Regions from separate parts of the Tumebacillus lipolyticus genome, predicted to be linked through region 2. Evidence: a T-box and tRNA genes for the amino acid it is inferred to sense, from the RefSeq annotation. Region 2 holds a T-box; the other holds one or more tRNA genes.

Region 1 (9,712 bases), on a different contig from region 2:
GTTTTGCCAAACGTCAGCAAAGCGAAAAGAGCGCAGACCTCATGGAGGCTCATCTGCGCTCTTTTGGTCGTTTTGGAGGCTTTGATCGACCTTTTTTCGGAGACCGCTCGTGGCCGGTGGGTCGTTGCGCGGTGGGAGCGAAGCGTGAGCCGAAGGGAAGGTTTGACGCTGGTCGATGGGCAGGATAAAATGGTGTGAAAATACAAAAGATTCGGTTTCAAAAACGCTTCAGCTGATGATGTTGAATATCTGCGGGGCGGAGTGGAACCGAAACGAGAGAAGCGGAGGAACAACAGATGCCACAACTGTTTGCGAGGATCGATACGATCTTTCTCACGGTCAGCAACCTTGAGCGCTCGACCGACTGGTATGTGAAACACTTGGGCTTTCAAGTGCGCTGGCAGATGGAGGAGGCTGGATATACGGCGCTCGACATCGGAAGCGGGGAGACGCCGCTCACCCTCGCTCGCGCCGCAAAAGGGGTGGAAGTGCGAACTTCTGGTCACTGCGTCTTCAACCTGTTTGCAGCTGACCTGCAGCGAGCGCACGAAAGTCTGACAGCTGGCGGGGTAGATGTCGATCCGATTCAGCGCGACGAGAATGTCGAGTGGTTTGAGTTTCGCGACCCGGACGGTCACATTTTAGGAGTTTGTCACTTCGATTCTTAAACCTTGTGCTAATGCGCAGGGTTTTTTTTCAACTTCAACTATGGTAGAATGGTTGGGCAGTAGTATCCACAGGAGGCTCTGATAGATGACTAAGCCAATAATTCATGCCGATCTTGTCGAAGAGATCGAGCTTGTTCTGCGCATGATTTCGAAAGAGGTTCGACGCAGAGGACGCGAGACTTTGTCCGATTTTAACATCACGCCGCCGCAGTTTGATGCGCTGATCTATCTGCACGAATTCGGCGACCTGACGATCGGCGAACTCAGTTCCAAACTTTATTTGGCATACAGCACGACGACCGACCTTGTGGACCGAATGGAGCGCAATCAACTGGTAGAACGAGTACGTGACAAGAGTGACCGTCGCGTCGTTCGCCTGCATATGATGGAGAAAGGTCGCGATCTGATCGAGCGCGTATTGGTGAAGCGCCGTGAACATGTGGGCAAAGCGCTACAATTTGTGCAAGTAGAAGATCTGCAACCGCTCGTCGCTTCGCTGAAGGAAATCTATACTCATATCAGCGATTGACCATAAAAGCCTAGCGTTTTCCAGAGGAAGTTTCTGACTGGAGAGCGCTTTTTCTTTTCTGGTCGCACTGTACGAAGGGAAAGAAAGGAAGAGTCTTCATGTCTTCAAAACGACCGATCGGCTTGCTCGATTCTGGATTTGGTGGCCTGACGGTAGTGTCCGAAGTGTTTCGGCAACTGCCGCAGGAAGATATCGTCTATGTCGGGGATAACCTCCGCTGTCCCTACGGATCGCGCGAGCCGCAGGAAGTGAAGCGCTACCTGTTTCAGATCATGGATTTTTTGGCTGAACAAGATGTGAAAATGATCATCATCGCCTGCAACACGGCGACCGCTGCCGGGCTTGAAGCGGCGAAGAGCCGGTACAACATCCCTGTGCTCGGCGTCATCACGCCTGGAAGCCGCGCTGCGATCTTTGCCACGCAGCGGGGGCGGATCGGTGTGATCGGGACGGAGGTGACGATTCGCAGCGACTCGTACCGCCGGGAGATCCATCGCATCAACCCGCAGCTGCACGTGGTCAATCGATCCTGTCCGCCATTTGTCCAGCTGGTGGAAGAGGATCGCACCGACTCGGCAGAAGCGAGGCTTTTGGTCAGGGATTATCTCGCTCCCATTCGCGAAGAGCAGATCGATACGCTGATCCTCGGCTGCACCCATTATCCGCTGCTCGCTCCGGTGATCGGCGAGGTGATGGGGGAGGGGATTACGCTGATCTCCTCCGCCGAGGAGACGGCGCGTGAAGCGAGCGCGATCCTGCAGGTCAAACAGATGCTCAATGAACAGAACCCGCATCCGTCGCACCGCTTTTACACGACGGGCAACCCTGACTATTTCTGCGAAGTCGGTTCGCGCTGGTTGAAGCGAAGCATCGAGGTGGCCGGAATCAAGTTGGACGATTGAGCGGTTGGACAAAACACAAGCATAACTCCTCCACGGGCTCGTATACATGTAACATGAAACGATGTGGAGGAGGACAGGGGAAACATGCGCAAAGGCAAACTGGCGTTAGTCGGTGTCCTCGCGGTGTCGATTGCTCTGGCATCAGGATGTTCGCCGAAGACGACGTCGAGCTCGGAGGGGGCAAACGGGGCAAGCCAAGGTGAACAGACGGCAAACGTGATGCCGACGACAGTCTATGTAGCAGATCAGAACGGATTTGTCGTTCCCTTGCAGGTGAAGATTGAGAAAACAGATCAGATCGCGCTTGGAACTTTAAAGCAGATGATCACAGGCGGGTCGGGCGACGCATCACTGGTCAGCTCTGGCTTTCAAAATGTGCTTCCGAAAGGTACGGAGATCAGAGGCATCTCGATCAACGACGGGGTGGCGAAGGTCGATCTGACCAAGCAGGCGAACAGTTTTGACTCAGCTTTAGCGGAGCAGCGCATGGTCGATGGGATCGTCTGGAGCTTGACCGGTCTGGATGGGATCAAGAAGGTGCAGCTGATGATCGACGGTCATGTCCAACCGACGTTAAAGAACGGGACGCCGGTCGGCGAGCCGATCTCGCGCGCCAACGGGATCAACCTGCAGGTGACGTCAAACGTCTCGCCGAGCCAATCGACTGCGGTCACCTTGTATTTCCTCGGCAAGAGCAACGACGCGAAGTTCTCCTATCTCGTGCCGGTGACCCGGATGGTCCCGCAGATCAAGGATCAAAACCGGGTGGAGCTGACGGTGGCAGAACTGGCCAAAGGCCCGAACAACGCGGGGCTGGAACCGCTGCTCTCCCCCGACTTGAAGCTCGCCAAATCAAGCATTGCCGATCGGGTGGCCAACCTCGAATTTTCACAGGGACTGATCAAAGAGGGAGCAGATGCGGTGCATGTGATCAACTCGATCGTGCTGTCGCTTTCGGCAAACGCTGGCGTGGAAAAAGTGATGTTCACCGTCGGGGAAAAAGCGCCAGCAACCGGTGGCGGTCTCGACTTGAGCAAGCCGGTGTCAGTTCCGCCGACGATCAACGAGCACCAGATGTAGCACGGCGCATGAGAGCGACCAACGGGATGGAGGGCTGTTCCGTTGGTTTTTCTCTGTAAAAGTTTGGGGTAGTGGAATCGCCAGTTTAAGGTTATCCTATCAGAGTAGCTTATGGGAACAAGGGGAGGTCTTTAAAAGATGCGAGTGGATGGACGTCAATCGAACGAAACCCGCCCGATTACGATTGTGCGAAACTATATTAAGCATGCAGAAGGGTCAGTTTTGATCTCGGTCGGGGATACAAAAGTGATCTGCACGGCGACGGTCGAGGACAAGGTGCCACCCTTTTTGCGCAACTCTGGCACCGGTTGGATCACAGCCGAATATGGAATGTTGCCCCGCTCGACCGGCACGCGCAACCAGCGCGAGTCGTCGCGCGGCAAAGTTGGTGGCCGCACGATGGAAATTCAGCGATTGATCGGTCGGTCGCTGCGAGCGGTCGTCGATCTGAAGGCGCTCGGGGAGAAGACGCTCTGGCTGGACTGCGACGTGATTCAAGCGGACGGAGGCACTCGCACCGCATCGATCACCGGCGCGTTTGTCGCACTGGCTGATGCGCTCAACGAGCAGGTGAAAAAAGGTTCGCTCCAACAGCTGCCGATCACCGATTTTTTGGCGGCCGTCTCAGTCGGCATCGTCGGTGACCAGCCTGTGCTCGATCTGAACTACGAAGAGGATTCGAAGGCGAAGGTGGACATGAACATCGTCATGACCGGCGCGGGTCGCTTTGTCGAGCTGCAGGGGACGGGAGAAGAGGCTACTTTCTCCGGCGATGAGCTCAACCAGATGCTTTCGCTCGGCAAGGTTGGCACCGAGAAGTGGATCGCGCTACAAAAAGAGGTCTTGGGCGCGGAGATTGCCAATCGAATCGCGCAAAGCGCGATGCAAAACGCATAGGAGACGAGATTACATAGGAAGCGTAGGCGGAGGATCATCATGGGAGAGATTCGAACAAAACTGTGGCTTGCCACGAAAAACCAAGGCAAGGTGAAGGAGTTTCAACATTTTTTCGCCGAGCTCGGCTGGGATGTTGAGGCGGTGCCGCAAGGGGCGCCAGACGTCGTGGAGGACCGGGACACGTTTGCTGGAAACGCGATCAAAAAGGCGGAGGAGATCGCCAAGCATTACAACATGCCGGCGCTTGCGGACGACTCCGGCTTGGAGGTCGATGCGCTCGGCGGTCGGCCAGGGGTTTATTCGGCGCGCTTCGCAGGCGAAGATGCGAGCGATGAGCAAAACAACCAAAAGCTGCTCGCGGAGCTGGCGAATGTCGGCGAGGAGAGCCGCGGGGCTCGTTTCATCTCCTCGATCGCACTCGCTCGTCCGGGACGAGAGACGCTCGTCTCCTTCGGCACGGTGGAAGGGAGCATTCTGTTTGCCGAGCGCGGGACAGAAGGGTTCGGCTATGATCCGCTGTTTTTGCTGGCTGACAGAAACCGGACGCTGGCGGAGATCTCGCTCGCCGAGAAGAACAGCCTCTCGCATCGGGCGAACGCGCTGCGCAGCATGATCGAGATGTTGAAGATGGAAGCGGGCGATGAGTGATCGCCTGCGGGTGCTGATCATCTCCGACACGCATGGGCGCACCGAGCGAATCGATCGCGCGATCGAGCAGGTCACCGAGCGGATCGGCGGCTACGATCTGCTCCTGCACGCAGGCGATCATGCGCAAGATGTGAGCGGGCAGAAGTACGACCCTGCGATCGCCGTCTGTGGGAATTGCGATCCAATAGGCTGCGAGGAGGAAGAAAAGACGATCGATCTGCTCGGCGTCAAAACGCTGCTCCTGCACGGTCATACGGTCCAGGTGAAAAGCACGCCGCTTTCGCTGGTCTATCGGGCGATCGAGCAGAGTGCGCAGCTGACCGTCTTCGGGCACACGCACACGCCAACGCTGTTCGTCGAAGCGGATCGGGTCTTTCTCAACCCGGGGAGCCTGTCCACCCCACGCGGATTTACTGTGTGCACCTACGCGCTCTTGCAGCTTGAGCGCGAGGAAGGGCGGACGCGCGCCGACTTTTCTTTCTACGCGTTGGACGGACATCAGATCGCAAGCTTTGCGCTTCAGCACACCTTTTCGTCATGATCTGCCGCCATCGATCGACCGTCGCGCTCAGGGGAGGCGACGGTCGATTCACTTTCAGTTTCCCGCATTTTGAGAGTTGACGTAGCGATTCGTCTTGTTGTATACTAACTCTCGTTGCAACGCAAGTGTATCATCTTCATCATGCGGGTGTAGTTCAATGGTAGAACTCCAGCCTTCCAAGCTGGTCGCGTGGGTTCGATTCCCATCACCCGCTCCAAACGATGTCTCAGTAGCTCAGTTGGATAGAGCAACCGCCTTCTAAGCGGTCGGTCGGGGGTTCGAATCCCTCCTGGGACGCCATCTTTTATGGCGGCCGTGGCGAAGTGGTTAACGCACCAGATTGTGGCTCTGGCACTCGTGGGTTCGATTCCCATCGGTCGCCCCAAGATTGGGGAGTCGCCAAGCGGTAAGGCAACGGACTTTGACTCCGTCATGCGAAGGTTCGATCCCTTCCTCCCCAGCCAATACCATATTCCTGAAAATGGATGCCCTCGTCGCGAAGACGAGGGTGTTTTTGTATTTGAACTTATCTCCATTTGTGATATAATGTGGTGGTCTATCAGTCTACATAGGAAACATGCGTGGACAAGCCACAGTACTACATACAAAGGCAGCGTTTTTCGCATCGGTGATTCAAGGGAGGATTTTCAGATGGCAGTAGAAGTTAAAAAATGGGAAAAAATAGAGAAGAACGTTGGCGTTCTCGAATTTGAAGTGGGCGTGGAAGAGGTCAACTCCGCACTTGACAAAGCGTTCCAAAAAGCGGTGAAAACCGTCTCCGTGCCAGGGTTCCGCAAAGGCAAAGTGCCGCGTTCGATCTTCGAAAACCGCTTTGGCGTAGAGGTATTATATCAAGACGCGCTGGACATCCTGTTACCGGAAGCGTACACAGCGGCTGTTCAAGAGGCGAACCTCGTTCCGGTCGATCGTCCGGAGATCGATATCGTTCAATTTGGCAAAGGTGAGTCTGCTGTGATCAAGGCGACCGTCACCGTCAAGCCGGAAGTTGAACTGGGCGCTTACAAAGGTCTGGCTGTCGAGAAGAAAGACTTCACCGTCAGCGCAGATGCGGTCGATGCAGAGCTGAAAAACCTGCAAGGCTCGCACGCTGACATCGTGGTCGCAGAGGATGGGGTTGCTGTTGAGAACGGCGATCTCGTCATCATCGACTTCAAAGGCTTCGTCAACGGCGAAGCGTTCGAAGGCGGCGAAGCGGACAACTACCAGTTGGAGATCGGCTCCAACACCTTCATCCCGGGCTTTGAAGAGCAGATCGTCGGCGTGAAGAAAGGCGAAGAGAAGGAGATCAACGTCAACTTCCCGGAGCAGTACCACGTTGCGACGCTGGCTGGTCAGCCGGCTGTCTTCAAGGTCACCTTGAACGAGATCAAGCGCAAGCAACTGCCGGCGCTCGATGATGAGTTCGTCAAGGATATCTCCGAGTTTAACACCCTCGATGAATTGAAGGCAGACATCGAGAATAAGCTGAAAGAAAAAGCGGTGAACGACGAGAAGGTCTACATCGAGGAATCGGTGATCTCGCAAGCTGTCGAAAACGCGACCATCGAAATTCCGGAAGCGATGATCGACAACGAGATCGAGTTCCTGATGGACGACTTCAAACAGCGCCTGCAACAGCAAGGCATCCCGTTTGACGCGTACGTTCAGTTCACCGGCTCTTCCGTGGAAAGCTTGAAGGATGAGTTCCGCGGTCAAGCGGTCAACCGTGTCCGCACAGGTCTGGTTCTGGAAGCGGTCACCGCTGCGGAAGGAATCGAAGCGACCGAAGGCGAAATCAATACAGAGCTGGAGAAAATCGCAACTTCTGCGAAAATGGAAGTTGAGCGCGTGAAAGAGATCTTGGAAGCGCGTGATCCGGGTCTGTCCAACCTGCACAACGACATCAAAACTCGCAAAACGATTGCAGTTCTCGTCGAGTCTGCAAAAGTAGAGTAGTTCTCACATAACAGAGTTCCAATATGTTCAGGGGAGACAAGGCACTTTGCAAAAGGTGCCTTGTTTTTCCAAAATACATAATGCGAGTCGATTTTTGCAGTTGGCAGGTTGTCGCGGGCACTTTATGTAAGGGAGGGCTACGATGTTCAAGTTCAATGATGACAAAGGGCAGTTGAAATGTTCGTTCTGCGGCAAGACTCAAGACCAAGTGCGCAAACTGGTCGCTGGACCAGGTGTCTATATTTGTGACGAATGCATCGAGCTGTGCAACGAGATCGTCGAAGAGGAGCTTGGCGAAGAAGAAGAGTTTGAGATGAAAGACATCCCGAAGCCGACTGAGATTCGGGAGATTCTCGACCAATATGTAATCGGTCAGGATCAGGCGAAAAAGGCGCTGGCTGTGGCGGTCTACAACCACTACAAGCGCATCAACACCCAATCGAAGGCGGAAGATGTCGAGCTTTCCAAGTCGAACATCCTGCTGATCGGTCCGACCGGCAGCGGGAAGACGCTGCTCGCCCAGACGTTGGCGCGGATTCTGAACGTTCCGTTCGCGATCGCCGATGCGACCTCGCTGACCGAGGCTGGTTATGTGGGCGAAGATGTGGAGAACGTGTTGCTTCGTCTGATTCAGGCGGCCGACTACGATGTGGAGAAGGCGCAAAAGGGCATCATCTATATCGACGAGATCGACAAGATCGCTCGCAAGTCGGAGAACCCTTCGATCACGCGCGATGTATCGGGTGAAGGCGTTCAGCAAGCGCTGCTGAAGATCCTGGAAGGTACGACCGCAAGCGTGCCACCGCAAGGCGGCCGCAAACATCCGCATCAGGAGTTCATCCAGATCGATACGAAGGACATCATGTTTATCTGCGGCGGTGCGTTCGATGGCATGGAACAGATCATCAAGCGCCGGATGGGTGAAAAGGTGATCGGATTCGGCAAGGAAGGTCAGAAGAAGGAAGAGCAAGAGTTTGTTCTTGCCAAGCTGATGCCGGAAGACCTGCAGCGCTACGGGCTGATCCCCGAGTTTGTCGGTCGTCTGCCGGTGCTGACTGCGCTGGAGCCGCTCGATGTCGAAGCGCTAAAACGCATTTTGACCGAGCCGAAAAACGCGATCGTCAAGCAGTACAACCGCTTGCTCCAGATGGACAATGTGGAGCTTGAGTTCACCGAAGAGGCGCTGGAAGAGATCGCTAAAGAGGCGATCAAGCGCAAGACCGGTGCTCGGGGGTTGCGAGCGATCATCGAATCGACGATGCTCGATGTGATGTTCGATCTGCCTGCTCGCGAAGATGTGGTCAAATGTGTGATCACCCAAGAGGCGATCACCGAAGGCAAGACGCCGACTTTGATCACCGAAGACGGAAAATCGAAGCAAGAAGAGACTGCATAAGCCTGTTGGCAAGATGAGAACCGACTCCTTTCTGGGGTCGGTTCTTTTTCGTGCCAAGATAGGTTTTACTTGGCTTCCCGGAGGACATACTAATTTCAATGCAAAGGCGCGTGAAAGGAAGAGGAGGTATCGCGATCCGATGAGTTTCACAATGATCTTGAGTCTCGTGCAAGTCTTTTTTGCTGTCGTCATCGGGCTCTATTTTTGGAACCAGTTGAAAGCCCAACAAAACAACCGTTCCGCCATCGAAAGCGAGTCGAAACGAGAGCTGGAGAAACTCCGCAAGCTGCGGGCGATTGCGCTGACCGAACCGTTGGCCGAAAAGACGCGCCCGGCAGCGTTCCAAGAGATCGTCGGGCAGGAAGATGGCATCAAAGCGCTGCGGGCTGCGCTTTGCGGCCCCAACCCGCAACATGTGATCATCTATGGCCCGCCAGGTGTCGGCAAGACGGCAGCTGCGCGCCTCGTGCTTGAAGAAGCGAAAAAGAACAAGATCTCTCCGTTCGGTGAAAATGCCAAGTTTATTGAACTCGATGCGACCACCGCTCGCTTTGATGAGCGGGGGATCGCCGACCCGTTGATCGGCTCGGTGCACGATCCGATCTATCAGGGGGCGGGCGCGATGGGCATGGCGGGAATTCCTCAGCCCAAGCCAGGTGCTGTGACCAAAGCGCACGGCGGGATGCTGTTCATCGATGAGATCGGCGAGCTGCATCCGATTCAACTGAACAAGCTGTTAAAAGTGCTGGAAGATCGAAAAGTGTTTTTGGAGAGCGCCTATTATTCTGCAGACGACAACCAGATCCCCGGTCACATTCACGATATTTTTCAAAACGGTCTGCCGGCAGACTTTCGGATGATCGGTGCCACCACCCGTTCGGCAGATGAACTTCCGCCGGCGATTCGGTCGCGCTGTGTGGAGATATTCTTCCGCGCGCTCAAGCAGGAGGAGATCAAGTCGATCGTCGCCACTGCGGCCAGCAAGATCATGTTCGAGATGGAAGCGGGTGCTGTGCAGACGATCGCCAAATATGCGACCAACGGACGAGAGGCGGTCAATGTGGTGCAGACGGCGGCAGGCATTGCGATCGGGGA
Region 2 (9,712 bases):
AGCGACGTTCCTTTCAGGTTCGCCAGCGCTTGCCTGTTCAGATCGGCGATCGACAGTTTCGCCTGCTCGACCTGATCGCGATTTTGAAAGAGCAAGGACACGATCGCATTGTAGGTCAAGATCTCGTTGTTGCGCGCGACGATCGTCTGCACATAATCGTCGACGATCGCTTTAAACTCCTCACCCGCACGCTCAGGCAACTGCGAACTGATCGAATCTAACAGCCGATCCAGATCTCTTGCTGATGCGATCAGCTTGTTCGCCCCCGGATCGTCCGGTGCGAGCATCCCGTCGAGCTGCACTTTATACCCTTCGACCAGCGAGCCAAAGCTGTCTTTGATCGCGCGAATGCTCTTGATCAGATATCTCGTCTCGACCTTCTCCTCCTTGAGGTTGCTGTACTGGGAGTACAGCACAAGCGCCCCTTCCCCCAGATAGATCAGCGGCGCTTCTGGCGCGAAGGCGATCATCGAAAGCGCGGAGAAAATTTCGCGGATGGCGAAATTTTCTAAGTTGATCCGATCTTCGATCTGCCGCTCCAGCCTGTCGATCGCCTCGAGCAACGCCTCTTTTTTATCGGGCAAGGCGATCTCATATCGCTGGATGACACCGGCCGAAGCGGAGATCAGCTTTCGCAAATCCTCGACGTTCGCACCTGCCTGCGCGATGATCGACTCGCCATAGCTCCGCGCATGGTCAAGATAATCTCGAAGCTGGACAGCCTGATCCAAGCGATCATAATATTGCTGATAGACTGCTTCCAACTTTTCAAAATCATCGATCATCCGATTCAATATGCCTTCATACAGCGTGTAAGAGGCGAGCGGCGCATACTGCCTGTCATAGCCAAAAGCATCCTGCCCCAAGTTGAGCCGAGTCAAATAGTGTGAGGCTTGCTGATGAATGCAAGCGAGTTGGGCGACGCTGTTGTACGCGCCAAAAGCGGATTCGACCTCCTGATAATGTTTGAACAGCAGATGGTCAGGTTGCAGGTTGACGAACGGAGCGGTTCGCTCCTGCAAGCGTTTGAACAGCGTCCACACATCCTGTACGCTCTCCGTCACACGCGGGTTCAACGTCAAGTACATCAACTTCGCCTTCTCCAGCAGCATCGCACACTGGTGGGGATGAACGAACAGAAACTGCTCCCACTTCCAGCCGACCAGCAGCTCTGGAGAACCTTCGAGCACAAGCGCATGCTCTCCATCCATCCCGGAGATGCCGTTTGTGCCTGGGCGAACGCGTCCAGAGCCATGCGTTCCGTACGCTCCGCCGAGCGTATAGAGGTTGTGCCGCGCTTCCAGCTGCCAAGCGTCCGCAAGGTCGAGCAACAAACTTCCCGCTGTGCGCAGAGATTCGCCGAATTCAGCCTGATCGACGATCATGGCTGCTGCTTCGAGTTTCGCCTTTACGCTTTTGACCGCTTCCGCCTGCGGAAACTGGCTGAGCAGCGCGCGCAAATCTGCCTTTTGCACGACAAGATCTTGCTTGTGATAGATCGTGACGAGCTCTTCGGTCAGGCGGTTGTACGGATGAACGACCAGCGCGACCACCTGCCCGCCATCGCCGCCATTCCCTCCATCCCCGGCGGAGGTAAACATCTCTTCATGCTCTTTGTCGGAAGGAATCGAGCTTCCTTCCTGCCCATCGCCCCCCTTGCCACCTGTCGCATCGACCGCCAGAAATGGCCGTTCGGTCGAGACTGTCTCCGCGTACAAAAACAGATCGCCGCCCGCCTCACCATCACCGCCTCGCGCCCCTTTGACAGTTGGATCGAGGTTCGGCCCATCCGATTCGCTGCCATCCGCTCCCGCCGTGCTGATCAACCCCAGCGGCTTCCCCGCGTCAATCCGGTGCGCCGCAAGGATGCCTGTCCGCAGGCTGAACGTCCCGTAGAGCGACACTTGCTCCGCATAGATCGCAAGCGAGCTGTAAGCTGACTGATCTGCTCCGATCTCCGAACCTTTGCCGAGCTTCAACACATCTTCGGTCGATAAGAGGATCAATTTGCCCTCGATGTCCACCGAGAGCAAGCTCTCCCTTTTTTGTGACAACAGCACTTGCGCAGCGCCCTCACCCATTGGACACCTCGACGATGTGACCGACCAGGATCAGATCGCGCGGAACGTGAATGCCCGCTTGATGATCGAACGCAATCACCTTTTTGCCTGGCATCAACAGGTTGGTCGCTCGAAAATAGTTGATCGCCTCCAGATCGAAGGAGATCTCCGGCAAGTTGGAGTACACCTGTTTTTGCACAAAGCGAACCGCTTTCGAATCTCCACCAAAGCTCCCCGATGGAAACCCCTCGACACTCACCTTGTAATCTTCATTCTCCGTGCGAAAGCTGAGCGTGATCTCCTCATCGTTCAGGGTGACGATCTCGCGCAAAAGATACGTCTTATCCAGCGCGACCTTGACCTTCGCCTTTCCGTCCGAATAATGTCCACCATGACCGCCGATCGTAAATCTCGTCCATTTGACCTCCGTCCGCTGTTCCATCTCGACCTGAAGCGAGTCGGTGCTGAAGGCGAATCGAAATGGCTTGCCTCCTAAGTCCAATTTCAGAGCATCTACGGTGATGTCTTCAGCGAAGTCGAATACATTGCCCCATTTTGCGTTGACCGTTTTGTCAAAATGAGCGGTCGTAACCGCCCCCGTCTCGACAGATATGTCTTCGGCGATCGAGCGGAAACCGATCTTTGACAGCGCCTGTTGCAAGTAGACGCGCGCGACAAATTCATGGGAGAGGATCAGGCTGGCTGTGTAGCCTTTGGGAATCGGTTGGAGCGTACCGTCTCCCAGATCAAAACTCGAATTCGCCTTCCCCCCTTCGCCTCCGCTGTTCTCCGTTGCGATGAACAAGCTCAAAATGCCAGGCCCGCTCTGCTCAGCTTGGCTCGTCGAAAATACAAACTTTTTCGGTACGATTGTAAAGCGATTTTCGCCTACAGAATCGTTGTTCAGTGACGTGAGCGACCACTCAAGCTCATCGACATATTGATTAAAATAAGAATTGATCTCACGGACGATCACAGCCAGATCGCTTTTGTCTTCCTTCTTGGGCTCCGGGTCGATCTTAAACGAAGTGCCGAGCTCGCTTTTGAAATGCAGAAATACGTTTGCCTGCTGCCCATCCTCACGAAATTGAACCACTTGACCGCTCTTCTTCATCCCTTCCGCATCGTCTCCGACGATCGCTGCAAGCGATACGATCGCCAGCAAGCGGTACTGATTTTCAGGAAGGTCGTATTCGGTCAACAGCTTACCATCCTCTTTGCGCACCATGTTGCGCCCCTTCACCAGCGGGAGCTTTAGTTGACACAGGCCGTTCTGACTGAGAAACTCGATCGTTGGAGCTGCAAAGGAGAGTTCGTACGTGCTGATATAGGTTTCACGTGTGAAGCGATCCACCTCTTCGTTGGAAAATGTAAACTGACTGATCAATTTGCTTTTCCCATAGTGGTCAGCCAACACTTCGTTCAGCTTGTCCACATGGTAGGAACAGATGATGTCCCATTTGTTGGTGGTGCCATCTTTTGCTTCCGCCATCGCCTTTAGCAGCACCTCATAATCTGGAAGAGAATCTTCGACGTTCATCATGTCTGGCTGACTCATCGACATAAAATCCCTCCAACACCACTTGTAGTGTAATTTATTATATTTCACAATTCTGTATAATGAAATATAATTTTAACCTCAATATCAATATTTTTAGAAAAAGTATACCCAACGCAATCAAAGTCACTTTCACTTCGCTTTTCGTACGCTCGTTGGACTCCACCCACCCTGAGCATCACCTTCCCGCTCAACAAAAAAGAGACGGCAACCGCGCCGTCCCTACAATTTCTCCTGCAATAGCTTCAATAGACCTTGTGGATACAAGAGCTGCTCGCCGTTGGCAAACTTTTCGAGCGGCATCCAGACCGCCTCGTTGAGCTGATCTCCAAAGCGACAGGGCGCGGTTGAGCGCGCGTCATCGCTTCACCGCAAGCGTCACCCACTCATCCCCTTGCCTGCGCTCGACTGTCGAGTACCCAGCAGTAGCAAAATGGCTGACCACCTGCTCCTCCATCCACTCGACAATGCCGGAGAGCAGCAGCATGCCATCCTCCTTGACGATTCTCGACAGCAGCTGCTCAAGCTCGATCGCCTCTTTGCCGCCGATGTTGACCGCCACCAGGTCATAATGGCGCTCCACCTCGGCAAACTGGGCAAAAACATCCCCGATGCAAACTTCGATGCCCCCCAGTTCGTTCAACTCCATGTGGTAGTCGAGGCTGCTCGCAGTCGAAGGGTTGAGATCGACGGCGACCACTTCTGCCGCTCCCTTTTTCCTCGCCAACAGGCTCAAGATGCCTGAGCCTGCCCCGAGATCTGCCACTCGATCTCCCGCTCGCACCAGCTTGTCGATCAATTCCAGACAGTGGCGCGTCGTCGGGTGCATCCCTGTTCCGAACGCTGCTGCCGGCTCGATCAGGATCGTCAGCTCTCCAGACTCGCGCACCTCATCCCACGGAGGGCGAACCATCAGCCCAGGGCGCACCTCCAAGGCGGTAAACTGGTAGACCGGGTCTTCTGTCACCGCTTGCGGCACGCTCACTTCGACCGAATGGACCAACTCGCCAAGCGAGCTTCGCATCTGTTCGCCAAGCATCGCCAGCCCTTCTGGCGAAAGCTCTTCTGCTCGCTCCTCATACGCGCGCAAGACGGTCTGCTCCGTCTCCAGCTCCTGATAGCCATAGCCATCCTCGGTCACAAACGTTTCAAACGGCGCATCCTGCCAGACATATTCGATCCCGCGCATCTGCAGCGCCGCGATCGCTTCTTCCGCTCGCACCGTATCGACAGTCAAACGGTATTCGATATAGCGAGCTTCCTCTTCCATTTTCATCCTGACTTGCTCCTTTCGCTTCGCATCCTAGCGGCCGTCGCTTGCTCCTGCCCCCCGCTCTTGATAAAATCGACCCATCTACCACTAAAGGAGGGGTTACACCTTGAATCGAGACCAAGTGCCACCAGTTGGAACTCCCGTGCCCTATGAAGTGGTCACGCGCGCCAAAGATCTTCCCCAAGCGGTCATCGACTGCGCCGATCGCGCGATGTTCACCCCTGGCCTGCAAGTGCTGTCTGAAGGGGATGCCACCTATGCGATCCTCACGGCGAGCGAGCGCCCGACCGGCGGATTCACCCTGGAGCCGGTCTCTGCGATCGCAGGCGAAAGCGGCGTGGAGCTCACCGTCAAGCTGGTGCGTCCGAAGCCGGGCATGATGCTCCTCGACGCGATCACCTACCCGCAGTTGATCTTGCGCTTTTCGAACGTTTCGCTGCCTGTCGTGCTGCTCAATCAGGAGGAGCTGACCCGCTGATTCCGCTCCGGTTGCGAGCAGCTCTGATCGCCTGATCGGAGCTGCTCGCTTTCTGTTCCAACTGAGCGCCTGGCGGTCGATCAGCCTTCGATCCGGTACAGCAGCTCTTCCAGCGTCATCCGCTCTTGCGTCCCCGTCGCCAGCTCCTTGACCAACAGCTTTCCAGCTGCCAATTCCTCATCTCCTGCGATCAGCGCATAGGTCGCTTGCAAGCGGTCGGCACGCTTCAGCGCGCTCTTGAGCCCCTTGCCGGCAAAATCCCGCTCGACCACCAGCCCTGCCTGCCGCAATTCCTGCAACAGCGGAAGCACTGCGATCTCCGCCCGATCTCCGAGCGGTATCAGGTACAGATCCACGCGGTCTTCGCCGCCCAGCGCAGGTGCGCCCTGCTCTTCCAGCAACAGCAGCGCTCGCTCCAAGCCGATGCCGAAGCCCACAGCGGGCAGCTCGATCTCCCCTAACTCCGCATAGAGGCTGTTGTACCTTCCGCCTGCCGCAACGGTTGAGCGGGAAGCGGTCATCACTTCGAACACCGTCCGCGTGTAGTAGTCGATGCCACGCACCAGCCGCGCATCGATCTCGCAGGGAAGCCCGAGCGCTTCCAGCCCCTGCACGACGCCGGCAAAGTGCGTTTGGCACTCTTCGCACAGGCAGTCTTGGATCGACGGAGCGCCGAGCAGGGCAGCCTGGCAACAGGAGTTTTTGCAATCGAGAATCCGCAGCGGGTTTTTCTTCGCCCGGCGGTTGCAGTCTTCGCACATTCCCGTCAGGCGAAGCTCCAGATAGTCGAGCAGCGCTTCCCGATACTGGCTGCGGCAGGAGGCACAGCCCACGCTGTTCAGCGCGACCGTCAGCTCTTTCGCCCCGATCGCCCCGTAAAAGCTCATGATCAGCGCGATCATCTCCACCTCCGCGGCAGGCGACAGGCTGCCCACCATCTCCACGCCAAACTGGTGATGCTGTCGCAGCCTTCCCACCCCAGGACGTTCATAGCGAAACATCGGGGCGATGTATGACAGCTTCAGCGGCAGCATTTCCGCATAGAGCTTGTTTTCTAAAACGGCCCGCGCCACCGGAGCGGTTCCTTCCGGACGCAGTGTCAGACTGCGCCCGCCCTTATCGAGAAATGTGTACATCTCCTTTTCCACGATGTCAGTACCATCCCCAACACCGCGCAAAAACAGTTCGGTGTGCTCAAACATCGGAGTGCGAATTTCTTGGACATGGAAATGAGCGCACACCTCTCTTGCGATCTGTTCGAGCTTTTGCCAATCACGAGCTTGGCGTGGCAATAGATCTGCGGTGCCACGCGGACGATTGATTCGTTCCATCTCCTTTACGCCTCCTCCAAAGAATGTTGAGCAAATAAAAAAACTCCCCTCCCACAACGGGACGAGAGATTGCTCGCGGTACCACCCATCTTGCTATGCACGCATCCGATCGGAAGCGCACATAACCACTCATCAGGGGTCAAAACGACTAACCCCCCTTCCGCTGATAACGGTGGAAGTCTCCGGTGACGTCTACTGCGCAGTCGAAAACAGCGGTTCGGGCCACAGCTCAAGGGGGTGTTTCCACGATCACTGCCGACCGGTTCGCACCCTCCACCGGCTCTCTGCACGACATGATGACCTGTACTTTTCCCTTTCAAAGCTCTTGCATCAAGATGGAATTTGTCTTTTATTGTAGGCAGACTGTCATCCTTTGTCAACCGACTTGCCTTCCGTTTTGTGCCTGATACAATAGAGTCAGAACAAGACCTGTACATATTGGAGGAACGAATGATGAACAAGCGCAAATTGTTGCCCTCCCTGCTTGGCGTCGCACTGCTTGCGACCGCGCTGGTCGGTTGCGGTCAATCGACCGAAGATACACCGAAAAAAGAAGGGTCGGCACCAACAGAGACGCAACCGAAACAGTATGCTACCAAGCCGGAGATGAAGATCGACAAGGCAAAAGATTACACCGCCACGATCAAGACGAACAAAGGCGACATCAAGGTAAAGCTCTTCGACGATGAAGCTCCGATCACCGTCAACAACTTCGTGTTTCTCGCCCGTGAGCATTTTTATGATGGCGTGAAATTTCACCGCGTGATCCAAGATTTCATGATTCAGTCGGGCGATCCGACCGGAACGGGCGCAGGTGGCCCTGGCTACCGCTTCGAAGATGAACTCCCGCCCGTCAAGCCGTACAAAAAAGGCATCCTCGCGATGGCGAACGCCGGCAAAAACACGAACGGCAGCCAGTTCTTCATCGGCAGCGGCCCTCGGGCGGATGGCCTGAACAACTTGCCGAACTACACCGTTTTCGGCGAGGTCATCGAAGGAATCGAGACGGTGGACAAGATCGCAGCCGTTCCGGTCGGGCCGGGGCCAAGTGGAGAGGAAAGCAAGCCCAAGGAAGAGGTTAAGATCGAAACGGTGACGATCGAAGAAAAATAGCAGATGAGATCGCTGGCTCTCCCCGATGTGGAGAGCCATTTCTCATTCGACAGATTTTCATCTTTCGGTCGATTTCCCGGGAAATTGTCGAAGGAACCGCTCATTTGCTGACACATCTCCACACGATCGCCCCATAGGATAGAACAACTTGCGATGTGAAAGGAGATTGGACATGGGCCGAGAGCGCCACAAGCGCAGACGCCACCGCGAGCAAGATCCACTTCCGGCAGTCCCATCCGACTTTATCGTACCACCACCCCCTCCGCCTGGGTTTGGTATCATTCAGCCTCAGTTTCAGCGTGAAACGCCGCTGATCACCGGTCAGGTCTATTTTGATGATCCCTTTTACTCGCTGTTGCCGCCACCGCCCTTCGGTTCATCCGACCCCTGTTATCCCGCTTGGTTGTCGATGAAAAAAAAGGAGGAAGCGCGCTTTGAGGCCTGCGAGATCGGCAAGGAGACGGCCGAGTGTCAGCTCGCGCGGCGAGCCTATTTTGATGCGGCTCGCGAATATAGCACGGTGCTCGACCGCGTGTACGGCTTGAGCCGCTTCCAGACGAAACAGACAACTTCTCCCCCTCAAGGTGCTGGCAAACAAAAAAATCGTACCTGCTAAGCTCAGGTACGATTTTTTCTTCTCCTCTGGCGCCCTTCCACCTGAAACCCGCCTTGCGCGCCTCCCGATAAAGGCTCTTCCTCTGCGGTCTCGATCGGCAAACCCTCTTTTTTTAGCTCTGGCTCGATCTGCGAATGAATCTGATCTTCCAACATCTGTTCCGCCTGAGTGGGCGTGACCTCTTCCGTGATCGTTTCCGACCGGGCTTTGACGGCGCCGCTGGTGCCAATCTGCAAAACAGATGAGCTCGACATCGCATTGATTTGAATCGTTCCAATCTTGATCGTTTGATTGACACGCATTGAATCGCCTCCCGTTAAAAGACTGAGGCCACGTTTTCGTCCAGCACATCGTTGTCGTTAGTGTTCGTTGAAGAGACAACATTATACGTTTGAGGGAAATCTCCCGTATTGAACGATCCAGAACCGGCATAAGTTTTGGCTGTCGTCTTCGGAGAGATCAGACCTACATCCCCGATGCTCAAGACTCCGCCGGAAGAGATGTTGACCACTTTCAAGGTTCCGAGAATCGCAGGCACGACACCACCGCCTTCTGCCAGAACTCTTTCTCTAGGCAGTCTATGCAGGCCAGATGTGGTGGGTGAGTGCCTATTCTAACTGCCCGACATCCATCTTGATCAATGCTTTGATCAATACAAAGTGAGGCGTTCATCTGCTCACCACAGCTTCGGCGGCTACATACTGTATCACTATACCTGTATCGCGAAAAGGAGGAAATGCCATGCCGTCTATCGTCGGCGGACCGATCAAGATCGTCAGCATCTCAGGCGGTACCGTCCTCTTTGGCGATTCCGGATTTATCGCACCGAAAAGCCCCTCCAAGTCGTATACCGGCTCGGGGAGCGGCAACACGGGCGACTTCTCGGTATCGATCAACGGAATCAGCAACACGGCAACTGTCGATGCTGATGTGCTCGATAACAACACCAACTCCGGCATCTGACGACCATGTTGAAACGAAATCGAGCAAAACAGACGATCGTGCAGAATATGCTCGTCATCGCGATCGGCCCCTCCGGCGTCGTCCAGATCGGCGATGTCTGGGAGGGGGTCGATCCGTTTTCATACGGGGAAGCCTATTCTGGTTATCGCGGCGCTCCTGGCTTTGCGATCGTTGGCAAGTTTGAGGAGCCGATCAACACGCAGTTGCATTATGCGAACCAAGTGGATGAAGACGTTCGGGATCAGGATGTGGTCGGCAAGGATGTCGAAGTCTTTCTCCCCAACACCAGAGGAGTGGAAGCGAGATGAAAAAAATCAAGC

The links. The T-box of region 2 lies ahead of hisS (histidine--tRNA ligase). A T-box ahead of a tRNA ligase gene usually reads a tRNA of that ligase, here a tRNA-His.
Region 1: it has a tRNA-His gene. The T-box ahead of hisS (histidine--tRNA ligase) is inferred to sense a tRNA for this amino acid. The anticodon was not compared.

Annotation. Positions count from the first base shown of each region.
Region 1 covers NZ_JBHUIO010000002.1:872,890-882,601, reverse strand. The annotation lists gene ACFSOY_RS03350 (VOC family protein) at 297-668, shown strand; gene ACFSOY_RS03345 (MarR family winged helix-turn-helix transcriptional regulator) at 754-1,197, shown strand; gene racE (glutamate racemase) at 1,296-2,099, shown strand; gene ACFSOY_RS03335 (GerMN domain-containing protein) at 2,184-3,179, shown strand; gene rph (ribonuclease PH) at 3,318-4,076, shown strand; gene ACFSOY_RS03325 (XTP/dITP diphosphatase) at 4,116-4,724, shown strand; gene ACFSOY_RS03320 (metallophosphoesterase family protein) at 4,717-5,265, shown strand; tRNA gene ACFSOY_RS03315 (tRNA-Gly) at 5,409-5,482, shown strand; tRNA gene ACFSOY_RS03310 (tRNA-Arg) at 5,489-5,565, shown strand; tRNA gene ACFSOY_RS03305 (tRNA-His) at 5,575-5,650, shown strand; tRNA gene ACFSOY_RS03300 (tRNA-Gln) at 5,655-5,729, shown strand; gene tig (trigger factor) at 5,917-7,221, shown strand; gene clpX (ATP-dependent protease ATP-binding subunit ClpX) at 7,364-8,617, shown strand; gene lonB (ATP-dependent protease LonB) at 8,757-9,712, shown strand, end outside.
Region 2 covers NZ_JBHUIO010000011.1:282,787-292,498, forward strand. The annotation lists gene ACFSOY_RS17625 (hypothetical protein) at 1-2,081, opposite strand, end outside; gene ACFSOY_RS17630 (hypothetical protein) at 2,074-3,624, opposite strand; gene ACFSOY_RS17635 (50S ribosomal protein L11 methyltransferase) at 3,977-4,894, opposite strand; gene ACFSOY_RS17640 (protease complex subunit PrcB family protein) at 4,998-5,369, shown strand; gene hisS (histidine--tRNA ligase) at 5,450-6,700, opposite strand; T-box leader at 6,755-7,029, opposite strand; gene ACFSOY_RS17650 (peptidylprolyl isomerase) at 7,151-7,813, shown strand; gene ACFSOY_RS17655 (hypothetical protein) at 7,986-8,429, shown strand; gene ACFSOY_RS17660 (spore germination protein GerPB) at 8,432-8,731, opposite strand; gene ACFSOY_RS17665 (spore germination protein) at 8,746-8,967, opposite strand; gene ACFSOY_RS17670 (spore germination protein) at 9,171-9,392, shown strand; gene ACFSOY_RS17675 (hypothetical protein) at 9,398-9,700, shown strand; gene ACFSOY_RS17680 (hypothetical protein) at 9,697-9,712, shown strand, end outside.